3 regions of the Pseudomonas sp. 3-2 genome follow, and region 2 is predicted to be linked to each of the others. Evidence: predicted binding sites of a transcription regulator. Region 2 holds the regulator's gene; each other region holds the start of a gene.

Region 1 (6,522 bases), 2.6 Mb from region 2:
GAAACGATCGCCACTGGATTCTTCGATGTTCAGCGTGCCGTTGCATTCCCAGGCAATGCGCACGCCGTCATGAAAACCTTCGACCTTGAACGGCTCGCCAGCCAGCAGGAAGCGTTCGCCATCGCGTGGGATCATTTCGTCCAGGGCAATCGTGGCGGTTTCCCGGTCAACCTTGATCAGGTAGCTCTGGAAGCGCTGGCTGCGCTCGTGGAAGGTGATGATCAGAGGATCATGGCTTTCTTGCAGCTGGCGCAGGTTGCTGGAGATTTCCAGAGGTGTAGTGAGCACCTTTGGGGGCTGCGGAGCATCATCCGCGCTGAGGACGTTGGACACGTTGAATCAATCTCCAGACAAAATTTGACTATGGCTGGCCAGTATTTTGCCAGCATGTTTCGCACGTTGATAGGGCGCAAGCATAGAAGAAAGCATCACGCCTGGCTGAGCGCGCGCGGTTTCTGCAGTTTGGAGAAGGTGCCACTGGCATCGTAGAGCGCGGGTGGCTCGCCGCCGGTGAGGATTTTCAGCTGATTGGCCGTGGCGGCCTGTTGCATGATGATCGACTGGCCATTCCTGGCATTGGCTGCCTGGCACTGAGCGATCAGATCGGTCAGGACATCGCTCTGGCTGAGCAACTGGTCGCCGATGCTCGACTGGCTGGCCAGTTGTTCCAGGCCGGCGCGGTCGAGCGACAGATTGAGACTGGCGAGGATTTCGCTGCGCTTGCGGCCATGCTGTTCGAGCAGAATGATCAATGCCTGCTTGTTCGCCAGAATTTCTTCCAGCAGAGGCATGTCGCGACCGTGCAAGGCGAGGGACTCGGTTTGCAGTAACTCCAGCAATTGTTGAGCTGGAGCAAAGTCGTCGATGATCAGTTGCAATAAATTAGTGTCGTGCATGGCTGGCCTTGGGTTTTAAGCGTCCAAAAGCCTGGCGCTGACCGAGGCCTAGCGCTGGGCTTCGAAATTGAGCAGTTTGCTGGCTACACGGTTGCTGTCGACCTTGTAGCTGCCATCGGCAATCGCTGCTTTCAACTCGGCCACGCGGGCCTTGTCGACGGCAGGCTGATCACGCAGCTTGTCAGTGACCTTCTGCAACTGTTGAGCCTCATTGCTGAGGTGTACCGATTCCCCGCTTTTTGCGGTACTGGCCTGTTCGGCCGGGGTATTCAGCGGCGCGGAGGTGCCGGTTTCGGCGGTTTCCTTGGCGTTGCTGGTACGTGTACTGCCCGTAAGTGACGAGGAGCTGTTCAAACGGCTGAAATCGATGACCATGTTAAAAACCTCTGGGAATTTGGACGCTTGCCATGTTCTCGGCCATCCCCTGGAAAACTTTAGGCCCATTTAGCAATGAGCTTGCATGCGCCGTTGCAGGTCCTGCTGCGGCACAGTTTAGGGAACAGCTCTGGTCAGCGCCAGTTTTCTGCCAAACGCTCAGGGGCTTTTCAAATATCCGTTCATCCTGCCGCTCACTCGCCGCTTACATCGCTACTTCCACCTGGCCGGGCGCCACAACCTGCGCCTTGATGACCCGCTGGGAGTTGAGGTTCTTCACTCGAATCTGTTCTTTCAGGCCGCCGTTGGCCAGCGCTTCGCCCGGCATCCGTACGGCGAGGGTGCCGCTGCGGGCAGTGATCACCACTTGATCGCCCTTGCGAACGACTTCCGCCTGTTCCAGATGCACCAGGGTAATGACTTGATCGGCTACCGTTGGTCGGGTCAATTTCTGGCCGATGGCTTCATCCACCGACGTCAGGAAACCCTGATTGATCGTGCTGACGTCGCGCTCGCGCAAGGTCACGTCCTGCGGCTCGATGATGCCGGCGCGCTTGAGTGGCCGGGTGGTGGTGACAATCTCGCGAAACAGGCGGACTTGAGCGGGCACGAACACCGTCCAGGGGGAGGCGCCTTCGCAGCGGACCTTGACCGTGACACGGCCCAGTGGACGTGCCGGACTCTCCAGTGTCGCTGTCAATTCCTTGTCGCACATAGGCATGCGCATGCGTGGATCGAGCTGGTTGACCTCGATTTCATAACGGCCTTCCGTTTGACTGGTGGCCAGATAGTCTTCTACGGTGAATTCAAGAAAGCCCTGAGTGACGCCGATAAGCATGTCAGGCATGGTAACCGCATCAGCAACGGCAGGGCTGCCAGCGAAAGACAGGCAAACGGCGGACATCGCGCAAAGCCCTCTGCGGAGGGGAGATGTCAGGCGTCGGAAAAATGTCGTTTGAGCGTTCATACGAGTTAAAAAGCAAGCGCCGTGCCGTTTAGCAATGAATGTGCGTCGCAACAACACTTGGCGTTGGTGTAGGAGTCTGGGCATGGCTGGTGTAATGGATTCGGTGAACCAGCGCACGCAACTGGTGGGGCAGAATCGCCTGGAGCTGTTGTTGTTCCGTCTCGACGGTCAGCAGCTCTACGGGATCAACGTGTTCAAGGTTCGGGAAGTGCTGCAGTGCCCGCAACTGACGCTGATGCCCAAGTCCAGTCCTGTCGTGTGCGGGGTGGCGAATATCCGGGGGGCGACCATTCCGATTCTTGATCTGGCGATGGCGACCGGCTCCGGTGCTTTGAAAGACAAGAACAGTCCGTTTGTGATCATCACGGAATACAACACCAAGACCCAGGGTTTCCTGGTGCGCTCGGTGGAACGTATCGTGAACATGAACTGGGAAGAGATTCATCCGCCGCCCAAGGGCACCGGACGCGATCACTACCTGACCGCTGTGACTCGGGTCGACAATCAGTTAGTCGAAATCATCGACGTCGAGAAGGTGCTGGCGGAAGTTGCGCCGACCCCGGAAGCGATTTCGGTCGGCGTGGTGGATGTCGAGACCCAGAGCAAGGCGTTGTCGCTGCGGGTGCTGACGGTCGATGACTCGTCGGTGGCGCGCAAGCAGGTGACGCGTTGCCTGCAGACGGTCGGTGTCGAAGTGGTGGCATTGAACGATGGTAGGCAGGCGCTGGATTACCTGCGCAAGCTGGTCGACGAGGGCAAGAAGCCGGAAGAAGAGTTCCTGATGATGATCTCCGACATCGAAATGCCGGAGATGGACGGGTACACCCTGACGGCCGAGATTCGCAGCGACCCTCGCATGCAAAAGCTTCATATCATCCTGCATACTTCGTTGTCGGGTGTGTTCAATCAGGCGATGGTCAAGAAAGTCGGTGCCGATGACTTCCTGGCCAAATTCCGTCCTGATGACCTGGCATCCCGGGTAGTCGACCGGATCAAAGCAGCAGACATCAGCTAAGGGCCTTCTGCCCTCGGCGTTCAACACGATTTAAGAGGCGGCATCATTTGTCTACGGGTAATTTGGATTTCGAACAGTTCCGGGTCTTCCTGGAAAAAGCCTGTGGCATTTTGCTCGGTGAAAACAAGCAGTATCTGGTCTCGAGCCGTCTCAACAAACTGATGGAGCAGCAAGGCATCAAGTCCCTGGGTGAGCTGGTTCAGCGCATCCAGACCCAGCCGCGCAGCGGTTTGCGCGAGCAGGTGGTCGATGCCATGACGACCAACGAAACCCTGTGGTTTCGCGACACCTATCCGTTTGAAGTCTTGAAGAACAAGGTGCTGCCCGAAGCGATCAAGGCCGCTCCCAACCAGCGTCTGCGGATCTGGTCGGCGGCCTGCTCGTCGGGTCAGGAACCCTACTCGCTGTCGATGTCGATCGACGAGTTCGAGCGGACGAACATCGGTCAGTTGAAGATGGGCGTGCAGATCGTTGCCACGGATCTGTCCGGCAGCATGCTGACCAACTGCAAGACCGGCGAGTACGACAGCCTGGCGATTGGCCGCGGCTTGTCCGCCGATCGTCTGCAGCGCTACTTCGACCCGAAAGGGCCGGGGCGCTGGGCGATCAAGGCGCCGATCAAGAACCGGGTGGAATTCCGCTCGTTCAACCTGCTCGACAGCTACGCAAGCCTTGGCAAGTTCGACATCGTGTTCTGCCGCAACGTGCTGATCTACTTCTCCGCCGAGGTGAAGAAGGACATCCTGTTGCGCATCCACAGCACGCTGAAGCCGGGCGGTTATCTGTTCCTTGGCGCTTCCGAAGCGCTGAACGGTCTGCCGGATCATTACCAGATGGTTCAGTGCAGCCCGGGGATCATCTACCAGGCGAAGTGAAACACTGGCGACACAAAAAACGGGAGTCCTCAGGGGCTCCCGTTTTTTTATGCCTGAAGGTTTTTGCCGGTGGCAGGCGGCAGAAAAGCGGCATCCGGCGGAAACCGGTTGCCGCTTTTCTGGCATTGCCGTGTTGCCGATTGCATGCAAAGCCCCGTAATCCGGGGCTTTCTCAAACTGGCACGCCGCTTGCTATAACCCAGTTACGAAAAATCCGGTCACCTGAAGGTTCCCGACATGAGCATCAGCTTCGATAAAGCGCTCGGCATTCACGAAAAGGCTCTGGGCTTCCGCGCCCAGCGTGCCGAAGTGCTGGCCAACAACATCGCCAACGCCGACACCCCGAATTACAAGGCGCGGGATCTGGAGTTCTCCAAAGTGCTCGAAGCACAGAGCCAGAAGAACGCCAACGGCACCATCGCCCTGAACATGACCAACAGCCGTCACATCGAAGCTGAAGGTCTGGGCAATGGCGACGAGTCGCTGATGTATCGCACGCCGATGCAGCCGTCGATCGACCAGAACACCGTGGACGCCCAACTGGAACAGTCGAACTACGCGGAAAACGCCGTCGGCTTCCAGGCCAGCTTCACCCTGCTCAACAGCAAATTCAAAGGGCTTGTGTCAGCCCTGCGCGGAGAGTAATCCATGTCCCTGTCCAGCGTTTTCAACATTGCCGGCAGCGGCATGAGCGCCCAGACCACCCGTCTCAACACCGTGGCCTCGAACATCGCCAACGCCGAGACCGTCTCGTCGAGCATCGACCAGACTTATCGCGCCCGTCACCCGGTGTTCGCCACCATGTTCCAGGGCGGCCAGAGCGGCGGCAGCAATTCGCTGTTCCAGAACCAGGATGCTGCGGGCCAGGGCGTGCAGGTCATGGGCGTGGTCGAAGACCAGAGCAACCTCGAAGCGCGCTACGAGCCGAACCATCCGGCGGCCGACGCCAAAGGCTACGTCTACTACCCGAACGTCAACGTGGTGGAAGAAATGGCTGACATGATTTCCGCGAGCCGGTCGTTCCAGACCAACGCCGAAATGATGAACACCGCCAAAACCATGATGCAGAAGGTACTGACCCTCGGTCAGTGATAAGGGGCGACTGCCATGAGTGTTACCGATACCACCAGCAGCCTGACGATGAACGACATACTGGCCAACTCTTCGAAGAAGACCAGTAGCACGACCACCGGCGGCATCGCTTCGGCCACCAACAGCTCGACCGGCGGCCAGGCCCTGGGCAAGGACGCGTTCCTGCAACTGCTGGTGACTCAGCTGAAGAACCAGAACCCGCTCGACCCGCAGGACAACAGCGCATTCGTTGCCCAGCTCGCGCAGTTCAGCAGCCTCGAGGGGATCACCACCCTCAACAGCACCGTCAGTTCGCTGGCCGGCAACTACAACTCGTCGCAAGCCCTGCAGGCGTCGTCGCTGGTGGGTCGCAATGTGATTGTGCAGACCAACACGGTTCAGCTGGACGATCCGAGCAAAGGCATGACCGGTTCGGTCACCGTTCCGTCGTCGATTGCCGGCGGTACCGTCACCATCACCGACAGCAGCGGCGCCACCGTTCGCACCATCGATCTGGGCAGTCGCGCCGCAGGCGATGCAAGCTTCACCTGGGACGGCAAGGACAAGGACGGCAACCTGGTGAAAACCGGTACCTACACCGTCAAGGCCAACGCCTCGATCAACGGCACCGCGACCGACCTGGCGACCTATCTGCCAGCCACGGTCACCAGCGTGACGATCAGCCAGACCGGCGGCGAGCTGATGCTCAACCTGTCCGGCAAGGGCACCGTCGCCCTGTCCAAAGTACAAACCATTGGTATATAGAGCCGACTAACCGGCACAAAGGAGTGGAATATGTCTTTCAATATCGGCCTTAGCGGTCTCTATGCAGCCAACAAACAACTGGACGTGACCGGCAACAACATCGCCAACGTCGCGACCGCCGGTTTCAAATCGTCCCGCGCAGAATTCGAAGACGTCTACTCGGCGACTCGCCTGGGCAGCGGCAGCAAGGTCATTGGTAACGGCGTGCGTCTGGCCAACGTTTCCCAGCAGTTCACCCAAGGCGACATCAACAACACCGGCAACGTGCTGGATATGGGGATCAACGGTTCGGGCTTCTTCACCCTGAGCAACAACGGTTCGATCTCCTACACCCGTGCCGGTACGTTCAAGGTCGACAAGGACGGCTTCATCACCAACACCGACTACACCTCGCGTCTGCAAGGTTACGGTGTGGACTCCAACGGCAAGATCATCAACGGCGTGTTGACCGATCTGAAGATCGACACCTCGAACCTGGCGCCGAAGTCCACCTCGCTGGTGACCTCGACCATCAACCTGAACTCGACGGCTCCGGTGATCGACGACACAGCAGTGGCC
Region 2 (6,522 bases):
ACCAGCGCACGTTCGGCCAGATCCGGCAGAAGGCCTGCCGGCAGGTTATCGATGCAGTAGTAACCGTTGTCCTCAAGGACATCCAGGGCAGTACTTTTACCCGAGCCGGAACGGCCACTGACAATGATCAAGCGCATGGTTACGGCCTGTTCTGTTCTTCCAGTACAACCTGGTACAAGGCTTCGTTGCTTGGCGCGCTGCGCAGTCTGTCGCGCACGTCCTTGCGGTCGAGCATGCTGGCGATCTGGCGTAACAGCTCCAGGTGTGCATCGGTGGCGGCTTCCGGTACCAGCAGGACGAAGAGCAAGTCCACGGGCGCGCCGTCGATAGCGTCGAAATCGATAGGGGCATCAAGGTGCATCAGCGCACTGATCGGCGCTTCGCAGCCCTTGAGGCGGCAGTGGGGAATGGCGATGCCGTTGCCAAAACCGGTGGAGCCCAGTTTTTCACGGGCAATCAATGCCTCGAAGACATCTTGCATCTCCAGATCCGGAACTTCCCGGGCGATCAGGTTGGCAATTTGTTCCAGGGCTTTCTTTTTACTGCCGCCCGGCACGTTCACCAGGGAACGGCCGGGGGTCAGGATACTTTCAAGTCGGATCATGGGGGTGGGGGTTATCGACCGGTAGCGCCCTGAAGCAGGCTCTGGGTCTTTTCCTTATGCTTTTTGAGTTGTTTATCAAGCTTGTCGGTCAGCGCGTCGATCGCAGCGTACATATCGGTATGTTCCGCGTTTGCGACGACCTCATTGCCGGGAATATGCAGCGTGGCTTCGATTTTCTGCTTCAGTTTTTCGACGCACATCGTGACTTGCACGTTGGTGATCTTGTCGAAATGCCCTTCGAGCTTCTTGAGCTTGAGCTCGATGTACTCGCGCAGAGGCTGGGTAACTTCCAGTTGGTGTCCACTGATGTTGACTTGCATACAGCTTCTCCTTCGTTGCCAGTGCATAAAGCGGCAGGCCGAAGAGCCTGCCACTGGAACGCTGTAACGTGGCTTACATCAACCGCTTGCGTTCGCTCGAAGGCGCGATTCCGAGGGATTCGCGGTACTTGGCGACGGTGCGGCGAGCCACCTGAATGCCTTGTGCCTCCAGTAAACCAGCGATCTTGCTGTCACTCAACGGCTTTTTCTGATTTTCCGCGGCAACCAGTTTCTTGATGATCGCGCGGATCGCCGTGGACGAGCATTCACCGCCCTCGGAGGTGCTCACATGGCTGGAGAAAAAGTATTTCAGTTCATATATGCCCCGTGGGGTATGCATGAATTTTTGCGTGGTTACGCGGGAAATCGTCGACTCGTGCATGCCAACCGCTTCTGCAATGTCGTGCAGGACCAGCGGCTTCATGGCTTCGTCGCCGTACTCCAGAAACCCGCGCTGGTGTTCGACGATCTGGGTGGCCACTTTCATCAGGGTTTCGTTGCGGCTCTGCAGGCTCTTGATGAACCAGCGGGCTTCCTGCAACTGGTTGCGCATGAAGGTGTTGTCGGCACTGGTGTCGGCGCGGCGCACAAAACCGGCGTATTGGGCGTTGACCCGCAGGCGTGGCACCGACTCCTGATTCAGCTCGACCAGCCAGCGCTCGTTGTCCTTGCGCACGATGACGTCAGGCACCACGTATTCGGCTTCGGTGGATTCGATCTGCGAACCGGGGCGCGGGTTCAGGCTCTGCACCAGTTCGATGACCTGGCGCAGCTCGTCTTCCTTGAGCTTCATGCGCCGCATCAACTGGCTGTAGTCGCGGCTACCGAGCAGGTCGATGTAATCGGTGACCAGGCGCTTGGCCTCGGCCAGCCAGGGGGTCTTGGCCGACAGCTGGCGCAATTGCAGCAGCAGGCATTCGCCCAGGTTACGTGCGCCGATGCCGGCCGGTTCGAATTGCTGGATGCGGTGCAGGACGGCTTCGATCTCGTCCAGCTCGATGTCGAGCTCCGGATCAAAGGCGTCGAGGATTTCTTCGAGGGTTTCGTCCAGGTAGCCCTGATTGTTGATGCAATCGATCAGGGTGACGGCGATCAGGCGATCGGTGTCGGACATCGGTGCCAGGTTCAACTGCCACAGCAGGTGGCTTTGCAGGCTCTCGCCGGCGGAGGTGCGGGTGGTGAAGTCCCACTCGTCATCGTCGCTGCTTGGCAGGCTGCTGGCGCTGGTCTGGTAGACGTCTTCCCAGGCGGTGTCCACCGGCAATTCGTTGGGGATTCGCTCGTTCCATTCGCCGTCTTCGAGGTTGTCGACTGTCGGCGCGGTCTCCTGATAGGAGGGTTCCTGGATCTCGGTGTTGGGCTTCTGTTCGGCGTTGTCGGCCATGGGATCGGAGTTGTCGAAGTCGTCGCCGTCTTCCTGGCGTTCGAGCATCGGATTGGATTCCAGAGCCTCCTGGATTTCCTGTTGCAGATCCAGGGTCGACAATTGGAGCAGGCGGATGGCCTGTTGCAGCTGCGGTGTCATCGTCAGCTGCTGGCCCATTCTCAAGACTAGCGATGGTTTCATGGCAGGGGCTTAACACCTTATTCGCCGGCGCTATGCGCCATCCACTACAGGGCGCCGGAGCGCCAAACTTAAGCAAATTATATGCCTGAAACTGTCGTGTTTGCCTAGAGCGCTGTAACAATAAAAGCGTATAAAAAGGCGCTTCAACGTTACAGCACCCGGACGGCTGGTCGGATGCTGTCGCGCTTACAGGCGGAACTCGTGACCCAGATAGACTTCCTTCACCAGATCGTTGGCGAGGATGGTCGCGGAGTCGCCTTCGGCGATCAACTGGCCGTCGTTGACGATGTAGGCGGTTTCGCAGATATCCAGCGTCTCACGGACGTTGTGGTCGGTGATCAGTACACCGATGCCCTTGGCCTTGAGGTGGTGGATGATCTGCTTGATGTCGCCGACCGAGATCGGGTCGACACCGGCGAACGGTTCGTCGAGCAGGATGAATTTCGGTGCCGTGGCCAGTGCGCGGGCGATTTCTACCCGGCGGCGCTCACCACCGGACAGGCTCATGCCGAGGTTGTCGCGGATGTGGCTGATGTGGAATTCCTGCAGCAGGCTTTCCAGCTCCTTGCGACGACCTGCCTTGTCGAGCTCCTGACGGGTCTCGAGGATGGCCATGATGTTGTCGGCCACCGACAGTTTGCGGAAGATCGACGCTTCTTGCGGCAGATAGCCGATACCGGCCTTCGCACGGCCATGCATCGGCTGGTGGCTGACGTCTAGGTCGTCGATCAGTACGCGACCCTGATCGGCCTGAACCAGGCCGACGATCATGTAGAAGCACGTGGTCTTGCCGGCGCCGTTCGGGCCGAGCAGGCCGACGATCTGACCGCTGTCGATCGACAGGCTGACGTCGCGCACGACCTGGCGGCTTTTATAGGCCTTGGCCAGGTGCTGAGCTTTCAGAGTTGCCATTACTGGGTTTTCTCGTCGGTTTTCTTCTTCGGCTGGATCACCATGTCGATGCGCGGACGCGCTTCGGTGACCTTGCTGCCAGTGGCTCGACCGGCGCTGGCCAGTTTCTTCACCGTGTCATAGACGATTTTTTCGCCCTGAGTGGTGTTGTTGTCCTTGTCGACGACTTTGGCCTTGTCGATCAGAACAACGCGGTTCTGCTGTGCGTGGTACTGAATGGTCACGCCCCAGCCCTGAACGGGTTTGGCATCACCGGCAGTCTGCAACTGTTCGAAGTAGGCGAGGTTGCCGACCGAGGTCACGACGTCGATGTCGCCGTTAGGCGCACGGGTCATGGTCACGGTGTTGCCTTTGACGATCATCGAACCCTGGGTGATGATCACGTCGCCTTTGTAGGTGGCAACGCCGTTCTTGTCGTCCAGTTGGGCATCGTCGGCCTGAATGCGGATTGGCTGCTCTTGATCGTTCGGCAGAGCCCAGGCGCTCACGCTTCCCAGTGCTGCGCCCAGACTGAGCAAAATAGGGAGGGTTTTAACGAGCCTCATACTGTCCTCTTACGTTCGATAGCAGGTGTATCCTGCTTTCCTTCAAATACGCTTTCATTCCTACGCCAGTCGATACACCGCCAGCGCCGTCGATTCTAACGGGTTGCTGGGTCTGCGCATATTGCTGCTGCGGGAACACCGTCATGCGAGTGGAGGTGATCAGGGTGTCGCGGTTCTTTTCGTCGGTGCGCTTGACGCGTACCGAGTCGATCAGCTCGACCTCGGTGCCACCGGAGTTCACTTCGCCGCGCTCACTGGTCACGTGCCATGGGAAATCGGTGCCACGGAACATGTTCAGATCAGGCTTGGTGACCAGTGTAATGTCGGTCGCCTTGACGTGCTCAGCCTTGTCGGACGTCATTTCGTACTGCACTTTGCCGTCTTCGAGGTACTGGATCGTGTGCGTATTGGTCGCGTACCAGTCGATCGGGCTTTCCTCTGCCGAAACCGGCGGTTTGTCGAGGAAGCGTTCCGGGCTGATGTTCCAGTAGCCGACCGCGCCGAATATCGCTGCGATACAACCGAACAACAAGATGTTGCGAAACTTTTTGCTAAACATGGTTGGACTCACAGATACGCATTGTTGGCGGCGTCGAGGCTGCCTTGGGCGCGCAGGATCAGTTCGCAGAATTCGCGGGCGGCACCTTCGCCGCCACGAGCCTGGGTGACGCCATGAGCGTGTTCGCGAACAAAAGGTGCGGCGTTGGCCACGGCCATGCCCAGGCCTACACGGCGGATCACCGGCAGATCCGGCAGGTCGTCGCCGAGGTAAGCCACTTGTTCATAGCTTAGGCCCAGTTGCTCCAGAAGACCGTCGAGAACGACCAGTTTGTCTTCACGGCCCTGAAACAGGTGCGGGATCCCCAGGTTCTTCGCCCGACGCTCGACCACCGGGGTCTTGCGACCGCTGATGATGGCGGTCTGTACGCCAGCGTTCATCAGCATCTTGATGCCCTGGCCATCCAGTGTATTGAAAGTCTTGAACTCGCTGCCGTCTTCAAGGAAGTACAGGCGCCCGTCGGTGAGGACACCGTCGACGTCGAAAACCGCCAGTTTGATGGCCTTGCCGCGTTGCAGCAGATCGTTGCTCATTTACATCACTCCTGCGCGCAGCAGGTCGGAGAGGTTGAAGGCGCCGATCGGGCGATCCTCTTCATCCACGACAACCAGCGCGTTGATTCGGTGGTCTTCCATGATTTTCAGGGCTTCGGCGGCGAGCATTTCGGCGCGGGCGGTCTTGCCGTGCACGGTCATCACCTGGTCGATGGTGGCGCTGTGGATATCAATGCTGCGATCAAGGGTGCGACGCAGGTCGCCGTCAGTGAAGATCCCGGCCAGCTTGCCGTCGGTTTCCAGGATGACGGTCATGCCCAGGCCCTTGCGGGTCATTTCCATCAACGCGTCCTTGAGCAGGGTGCCGCGCTGTACCTGCGGCAGTTCCTGGCCGGCGTGCATGACGTTTTCCACTTTCAGCAGCAGGCGTCGGCCCAGTGCGCCGCCGGGGTGGGAAAAGGCGAAGTCTTCGGCAGTGAAGCCGCGCGCTTCCAGCAGCGCCACGGCCAGGGCGTCGCCCATGACCAGTGCGGCGGTGGTCGAGGAGGTCGGCGCCAGGTTCAGCGGGCAGGCCTCGTGCTCGACGTGAACGTTGAGGTTGACCTCGGCGGCCTTGGCCAGCGGCGATTGCGGGTTGCCGGTGACGCTGATCAGCTGAATGCCCAGGCGCTTGATCAGAGGCAGCAGAGTGACGATTTCGTTGGTGGAACCGGAGTTCGACAGGGCCAGAATGACGTCATCGCGAGTGATCATGCCCATGTCGCCGTGGCTGGCCTCGGCCGGGTGCACGAAAAACGCCGGGGTGCCGGTGCTGGCCAGGGTCGCGGCAATCTTGTTGCCGATGTGCCCGGACTTGCCCATGCCGACCACGACAACACGGCCCTTGCTGGCCAGAATCATCTCGCAAGCGCGTACGAAATCGGCGTCGATATGGGGCAACAAGCCTTGTACGGCTTCCACTTCGAGGCGAATGGTGCGTTGTGCCGATTGAATCAGGTCGCTGGTTTGGCTCATGTCAGAAATCGTATAGCCCGATGAAAAGGCGGCGATTATAGCGGTTATGTTGAAAAGCCTCACGCAAGTTCGTCGTGCTTTGTCATTCCTGGTTACCAAAACTCTGTAAATAACGCTTCCAGCCCTTCAACTCGCAGAATGCGGGCCGGTGCAGGCCTTGGGCGCTTGCCCTTTGCAGTGATATAGTTCGCCGCCAGTTCGGCCTGCCCGGGATGTAGGTGCTTTCCTCAGAAAGCCAGGCGTCCGAGTGAGAGGCTGCATCGCAAGGAGTTTAGATGAGTGCCGATAACGCCTACGCGGTCGAGCTGAAGGGAGTCTCCTTCAAGCGCGGTGCGCGGAGCATTTTCAATAACGTCGATATCCGCATCCCGCGCGGCAAGGTCACCGGCATCATGGGGCCTTCCGGGTGCGGCAAGACCACACTGTTGCGCCTGATGGGCGCCCAGTTGCGGCCATCCAAGGGCGAGGTCTGGGTCAACGGCCAGAACCTGCCGAAGCTGTCGCGCA
Region 3 (6,522 bases), 1.0 Mb from region 2:
GACGCAGGTTCGGCGCCATATCGGCGGCGATCATGCCGGCTTCGACCAGGAACGTACCGACACCGCACATCGGGTCCGCCAGCGCGCCACCTTCGGCGGCGATGCGCGGCCAGCCGGAACGGATCAGGATGGCGGCTGCGAGGTTTTCCTTCAGCGGCGCGGCGCCCTGCTGCAAGCGATAGCCGCGCTGGTGCAGGCTGTGGCCGGACAGATCGAGAGACAGAATCGCTTCGCCGCGATCCAGGCGCAGGTGAATGCGCAGATCCGGGTTGAGCTTGTCGATGCTTGGACGGTCGCCCTGCGGGGTGCGCAGTTTGTCGACGATGGCGTCCTTGACCTTCAGGGCGCCAAAGTGGGTGTTGTCGATGCCTGAGCCATGACCGCTGAATTCCACGGCCAGGGTGCCGTCGGCCAGCATGTGGTCCTGCCAGTCGACGTCGAGTACGCCGTGGTACAGGTCTTCGGCGTTTTTCATCGGGAAGCGCTTAAGGACCAGCAGCACCCGGTTGGCCAGACGCGACCAGAGGCACAGGCGATAAGCGGTTTCCATGGTCGCCATGCCACGCACGGCGGAGGTGTGTTCGCGGGCCTCTTCAAGGCCAAGCCCGACGGCTTCCTCGATGAGCAGGCCTTCAAGGCCTTTGGGGCAAGTGAGGAAGAGTTCGAAACGGTCGGACATGGTTTTTCCAGAGCCTTTGGCTGATGAACCGGCAACGCATTGCCGATCCGGTTTTCAATCAGGCGCTTTTCTACAAGAGCGCCCGCGTGGCACGAAGGTGTGCCGTTCCATCCCCGCTGCTCGGGTTAAAAGAGCTTAGATGCCGGGACAGATAAAAAAGTTGAAGCAACAAAATGACTCAAAGCAACCCTTCGTCGAATAGTAGCCCAGCGTAAACGTGGGTCATTCTCACTAAAGGATTAACCTCATCATCCAGCGCGGGGCCGATCATACCGGGGTTTGGCCAATGGACGCTGGATAAATACGCGGTTACTTATGGCCATAGCATCTTTTTCGTTACGTCCTTATGACAAAACGGTCATTCCATCGATGTGACTCATTGGTTAGAACTGAACACAGGTTGACGTCGCAACGGCGTCAACACCTTGGCTCGCCACGCCGGCAGCGAGCCGCCAACGGCAGAGTTTTTCTGCCAGACCTCAATTGAGGTCGACGCGACAAAAACAGTCAACAAGTGAGGGAAACACCCTATGAGAAGACTTAAGCGTGATCCGTTGGAAAGAGCATTTTTGCGCGGATATCAATATGGCGTTGGTGGTAAATCCCGTGAGCTTTGCCCATTTACTCTACCGTCGGTACGTCAAGCCTGGATCAACGGCTGGCGAGAAGGACGCGGCGACAACTGGGACGGTATGACCGGCACTGCGGGAATCCACAGACTCAACGAACTTCACGCCGTCGGCTGACACAGGGCACTTATTCCGACACGACAATCTGATTTCGTAACAACCTGATCACCATGCACGTCCTTCCCGGACGGCGGGCTACGGCCCAGGGGCTCCTTCGAGGAGCCCTTTTTTATGCCCGCCGCATTATTTATGCCATACACAAAACCTGTGGGAGCGACGGTGCGACGACTCGACCTGCTCGCTCCCACAAAGGATCAGCGCTTGGCGGCGATCGCATCCACGGACTCGCGGATCAGCGCCGGGCCCTTATAGATGAAGCCGGAGTAGATCTGCACCAGGCTCGCGCCGGCCGCGATCTTCTCGGCCGCATGCTTGCCTTCGGTGATGCCGCCCGCCGCGATGATCGGCAGCTTGCCGCCCAGCTCGGACGCCAGCACTTTCACGGTATGGGTGCTCTTCTCGCGAACCGGCGCGCCGGACAGACCGCCCGCCTCGTCCCCGTGTTCCATGCCTTCGACGCCCACGCGGCTGAGGGTGGTGTTGGTGGCGATCACCGCGTCCATCCCGGTTTCGATCAGTGCCTGGGCGACTTGCGCGGTTTCTTCGTCGGTCATGTCCGGCGCGATCTTGATCGCCAGCGGTACATGCTTGCCGTGGCGCAGCGCCAGTTCGGCGCGGCGCGTGGCCAGGTCCGCCAGCAATTGCTTGAGCGAATCGCCGAACTGCAGGCTGCGCAGGCCCGGGGTGTTCGGCGAGCTGACGTTGACCGTGACGTAACTGGCGTGGGCGTAAACCTTGTCCAGGCAGATCAGGTAGTCGTCCACTGCGCGCTCGACCGGAGTGTCGAAGTTCTTGCCGATGTTGATCCCCAGCACGCCTTTGTATTTGGCCGCCGCCACCCGCGCCAGCAGGTTATCCACACCGAGGTTGTTGAACCCCATGCGGTTGATGATCGCCTCGGCTTCCGGCAGGCGGAAAATCCGTGGTTTCGGGTTGCCCGGCTGCGGACGCGGGGTCACGGTGCCGATTTCGACAAACCCGAAACCCAGCTGGGCGAAGCCGTCGATGGCCGCGCCGTTCTTGTCCAGACCGGCCGCCAGACCCACAGGGTTCGGGAACTCCAGGCCCATGACAGTCACCGGCAGCGACGCCGGGGCCTTGCACAGCAAGCCGTTGAGGCCCAAACGCCCGCCCGCGCCGATCAGATCCAGCGATAGATCGTGGGAGGTTTCCGGGGAAAGTTTGAACAACAGCTGACGGGCCAGGGTGTACATGGGCGGCTATGACTCGGACGGCGAAAAGAGGCGGCGATTATAGCCGGGCATCCCCCCGCCGCGCGAGGCGCACGGGTAAATCCGTGCGCATGGCATATGCCTTGCACCTTCCACGGCATCAGCCGGCAGGCCAATGGTGGCGTGCAGGCAAGGACAATGGCGTCGTCTCTCGGTTTTGCGCGGGCAAAGCCTGGGACGACGTTTTTTTTGAGGGTGGCTTTCATGACTCAAACCTCCGCCGGGCCGCTGGCCTGGGTCAACGGCAGCGATGCCCCGGAAAAAAGCGCGATCAACCTGGGCTTCATGGCCCTGAGCGACTGCGCCTCGCTGGTGGTCGCCGCCACTCAGGGCTTTGCCCAGCCTTACGGCCTGACCCTGAATCTCAAGCGCCAGAGTTCCTGGGCCAACCTGCGGGACAATCTGGTCAGCGGCGAACTCGATGCCGCCCACAGCCTTTACGGTCTGATTTACGCGGTGCATCTGGGCATCGGCGGCGTCGCGTCAACCGACATGGCGGTGCTGATGGGTCTGAATCAGAACGGCCAGAGCCTCAACCTGTCCCACGGCTTGCAGGGCCTGGGCGTGACCGGTCCTGAAGCGCTGCACCATCATGTGCACCAAACCCGCGCAAAACTGACCTTCGCCCAGACCTTCCCGACCGGCACCCATGCCATGTGGCTGTATTACTGGCTGGCGAGCCAGGGCATTCATCCGTTGCAGGATGTCGACAGCGTGGTGGTGCCGCCGCCGCAAATGGTCGCGCACCTTCAGGCCGGTCGCATCGATGGTTTATGCGTCGGCGAGCCCTGGGCGGCCAGCGCCGTGCAGCAGAATCTCGGTTTCACCCTGGCCACCAGCCAGACCATCTGGCCCGATCATCCGGAAAAAGTCCTCGGCTGCACCCGCGCCTTCGTCGAGCAATACCCCAACACCGCGCGGGCCTTGGTGATGGCGATCCTGGAAGCCAGCCGATTCATTGAAGAAAGCCCGGAAAACCGCCGCAGCACCGCGCAACTTCTCAGCGCCGCCGAGTACCTCGACGCCCCGGTCTCCTGCATCGAACCACGCTTTCTCGGCGACTACGACGATGGCCTCGGCAATCGCTGGCAAGACCCGCACGCCCTGCGCTTTCACGGCGATGGCGCGGTGAACCTGCCGTACCTGTCGGACGGCATGTGGTTCATGACCCAGTTCCGCCGCTGGGGTTTGCTGCGCGATGACCCGGACTACCTCGCCGTCGCCCGTCAGGTGCAGCAACTGGAGATCTATCGCGACGCAGCGACTGCTGTGGGCGTTGCAGCCTGGGGCAAGGACATGCGCAGCAGCCAGTTGATCGACGGCAAAATCTGGGATGGTAGTGATCCGGCCACCTACGCCCGAAGCTTCAAGCTCCACGCGCTGAGCGACAGCGCACCCCTTCTCGCCCAGCGCTGACAGGAGACCGCGAACATGCTGCGCATTCTGCTGATCAACGACACCGCGAAAAAAGTCGGACGCCTGAAAGCCGCGCTGACCGAGGCCGGTTTCGAGGTGATCGACGAGTCGGGCCTGACCATCGACCTGCCGGCGCGCGTCGAAACGGTGCGTCCGGACGTGATCCTGATCGATACCGAGTCACCGAGCCGCGATGTGATGGAGCAAGTGGTGCTGGTCAGCCGCGACCAGCCCCGGCCGATCGTGATGTTCACCGACGAGCATGATCCCGGCGTGATGCGTCAGGCGATCAAGTCCGGGGTCAGTGCCTACATCGTCGAAGGCATTCACGCACAGCGCCTGCAGCCGATTCTCGACGTGGCCATGGCCCGCTTCGAAAGCGATCAGGCCTTGCGCGCCCAGCTACAGGCCCGCGACCAGCAACTGGCCGAGCGCAAACGCATCGAACTGGCCAAAGGCCTGTTGATGAAAATGAAGGACTGCAACGAAGAAGAGGCCTACACCCTGATGCGCCGCCAGGCCATGAGCCGCCAGCAGAAACTGATTCAGGTGGCGGAGCAAATCATTGCCATGAGCGAGTTGCTTGGCTGAAGTTTCGTGGGGCCTGTAAAGGCCCCATCGCTGGCAAGCCAGCTCCCACAGGTTTCGTTGTCGTACACAGTCTCTGTGATTAATGCGGAACCTGTGGGAGCGGGCTTGCCCGCGATTGGCCGTAACGCGATTTCAGACTATTGGCACAAATCTCGCTAAGCAATCCCTACAGGTAACCAACGGCGGTTGCCCCACCTACGACAAAGACGTCGCTCACCCTTTTCGCCCTTTTCGGCGATCCGGGTAGCGGCGTTTTTGCGTTTTGGCCCCACAGCCCGGGGCCGGTGGTGCGGCCGTGGCGGCGCTCCACTTGCTGGCTTGTGACTCCTTCTCGAGATTCTTAACAGCTGAGGTGCGCGATGAATAAAAGCTTCTGGAAATCCGGCCACACCCCGACCCTGTTCGCGGCCTTCCTGTATTTCGACCTGAGCTTCATGGTCTGGTATCTGCTCGGCCCGCTGGCGGTGCAGATTGCTGGCGACCTGCACCTGACCACTCAACAGCGCGGCCTCGTGGTGGCGACGCCGATTCTGGCCGGCGCGGTGCTGCGCTTTGCGATGGGCATGCTTGCCGATCGCCTGTCACCCAAGACTGCCGGGCTGATCGGCCAGGTGATCGTGATCTGTGCACTGTTCGGTGCCTGGAAACTGGGCATCCACAGTTACGAACAGGCTCTGCTGCTCGGCCTGTTCCTCGGCATGGCCGGAGCGTCGTTCGCCGTGGCCCTGCCGCTGGCGTCGCAATGGTATCCGCCGGAGCATCAGGGCAAGGCGATGGGCATCGCCGGGGCCGGCAATTCCGGGACCGTGTTCGCCGCGCTGATCGCCCCGGTACTGGCGGCGGCGTTCGGCTGGAGCAATGTGTTCGGTTTCGCCCTGATTCCACTGCTCCTGACTTTGGTGCTGTTCGCCTGGCTGGCAAAAAACGCTCCCGAGCGACCAAAAGCCAAATCCATGGCCGACTACTTCAAGGCCCTGGGCGACCGCGACAGCTGGTGGTTCATGTTTTTCTACAGCGTCACCTTCGGCGGCTTCATCGGCCTGGCCAGCGCCCTGCCCGGCTACTTCAACGATCAATACGGCCTCAGCCCGGTGACCGCCGGTTACTACACCGCCGCCTGCGTGTTCGGCGGCAGCCTGATGCGACCGCTGGGTGGCGCGCTGGCGGACCGGTTCGGCGGAATTCGCACCCTGCTGGCGATGTACACAGTGGCCGTAGTCTGCATCGCGGCGGTCGGCTTCAACCTGCCGAGTTCCTACGCGGCGCTGGCCCTGTTCGTCTGCACCATGCTCGGTCTCGGCGCGGGTAATGGCGCGGTGTTCCAACTGGTGCCACAGCGCTTTCGGCGTGAAATCGGCGTGATGACCGGGCTGATCGGCATGGCCGGCGGCATCGGCGGCTTTGCCCTGGCGGCAGGCATGGGCGCGATCAAACAGAGCACCGGCAGCTATCAACTGGCGCTGTGGTTGTTCGCCAGCCTTGGCGTGCTGGCGTGGTTCGGCCTGCATGGGGTCAAACGTCGCTGGAGAACCACCTGGGGTTCGGCGGCCGTGACCGCTGCCCGGGTCTGAGGCCCGAATGGCTCTGCAACTGAGCTTTGCCGAAGCCAGCGCCACCGGTCCCCGCGCGGAAAACCAGGACGCCTTGCGCCTGGTGACTCCGGCCCCGGCGCTGGCCGCCAGCAAGGGTTTCCTGTTCGCCATCGCCGACGGCGTCAGCCAGTGCGCCGACGGTGGTCTGGCCGCGCGTTCGACCTTGCAGGCGCTGGCGCTGGACTACTACGCCACCCCGGAAACCTGGAGCGTGGCCCAGGCCCTCGATCGTCTGCTGCTCGCACAAAACCGCTGGTTGCAGG

Evidence for each region. The regulator sigma-54, encoded in region 2, starts transcription at its own class of promoters, with help from an activator protein. The targets are predictions, from matches to a motif close to ANTGGCATNNANNTTGCTNT.
Region 1: flgB (flagellar basal body rod protein FlgB) is a predicted target of sigma-54. The motif match lies at 4,305-4,324, and genes of this name have one in related genera.
Region 3: K3819_RS09475 (CmpA/NrtA family ABC transporter substrate-binding protein) is a predicted target of sigma-54. The motif match lies at 2,731-2,750, and genes of this name have one in related genera.

What each region holds. Positions count from the first base shown of each region.
Region 1 is NZ_CP081200.1:4,841,718-4,848,239, reverse strand. It holds gene K3819_RS21935 (flagellar brake protein) at 1-333, opposite strand, end outside; gene K3819_RS21930 (flagella synthesis protein FlgN) at 429-896, opposite strand; gene flgM (flagellar biosynthesis anti-sigma factor FlgM) at 945-1,271, opposite strand; gene flgA (flagellar basal body P-ring formation chaperone FlgA) at 1,477-2,238, opposite strand; gene K3819_RS21915 (chemotaxis protein CheV) at 2,321-3,253, shown strand; gene cheR (protein-glutamate O-methyltransferase CheR) at 3,301-4,128, shown strand; gene flgB (flagellar basal body rod protein FlgB) at 4,366-4,773, shown strand; gene flgC (flagellar basal body rod protein FlgC) at 4,777-5,220, shown strand; gene flgD (flagellar hook assembly protein FlgD) at 5,236-5,964, shown strand; gene flgE (flagellar hook protein FlgE) at 5,995-6,522, shown strand, end outside.
Region 2 is NZ_CP081200.1:1,006,150-1,012,671, forward strand. It holds gene rapZ (RNase adapter RapZ) at 1-137, opposite strand, end outside; gene ptsN (PTS IIA-like nitrogen regulatory protein PtsN) at 140-604, opposite strand; gene hpf (ribosome hibernation-promoting factor, HPF/YfiA family) at 616-924, opposite strand; gene K3819_RS04405 (RNA polymerase factor sigma-54) at 998-2,491, opposite strand; gene lptB (LPS export ABC transporter ATP-binding protein) at 2,678-3,403, opposite strand; gene lptA (lipopolysaccharide transport periplasmic protein LptA) at 3,403-3,948, opposite strand; gene lptC (LPS export ABC transporter periplasmic protein LptC) at 3,935-4,507, opposite strand; gene K3819_RS04425 (HAD family hydrolase) at 4,516-5,040, opposite strand; gene K3819_RS04430 (KpsF/GutQ family sugar-phosphate isomerase) at 5,041-6,015, opposite strand; gene K3819_RS04435 (ATP-binding cassette domain-containing protein) at 6,291-6,522, shown strand, end outside.
Region 3 is NZ_CP081200.1:2,052,430-2,058,951, reverse strand. It holds gene rlmKL (bifunctional 23S rRNA (guanine(2069)-N(7))-methyltransferase RlmK/23S rRNA (guanine(2445)-N(2))-methyltransferase RlmL) at 1-679, opposite strand, end outside; gene rmf (ribosome modulation factor) at 1,210-1,425, shown strand; gene K3819_RS09480 (quinone-dependent dihydroorotate dehydrogenase) at 1,623-2,642, opposite strand; gene K3819_RS09475 (CmpA/NrtA family ABC transporter substrate-binding protein) at 2,865-4,076, shown strand; gene K3819_RS09470 (ANTAR domain-containing response regulator) at 4,092-4,667, shown strand; gene K3819_RS09465 (NarK/NasA family nitrate transporter) at 5,027-6,238, shown strand; partial or broken gene K3819_RS09460 (protein kinase domain-containing protein) at 6,246-6,522, shown strand, end outside.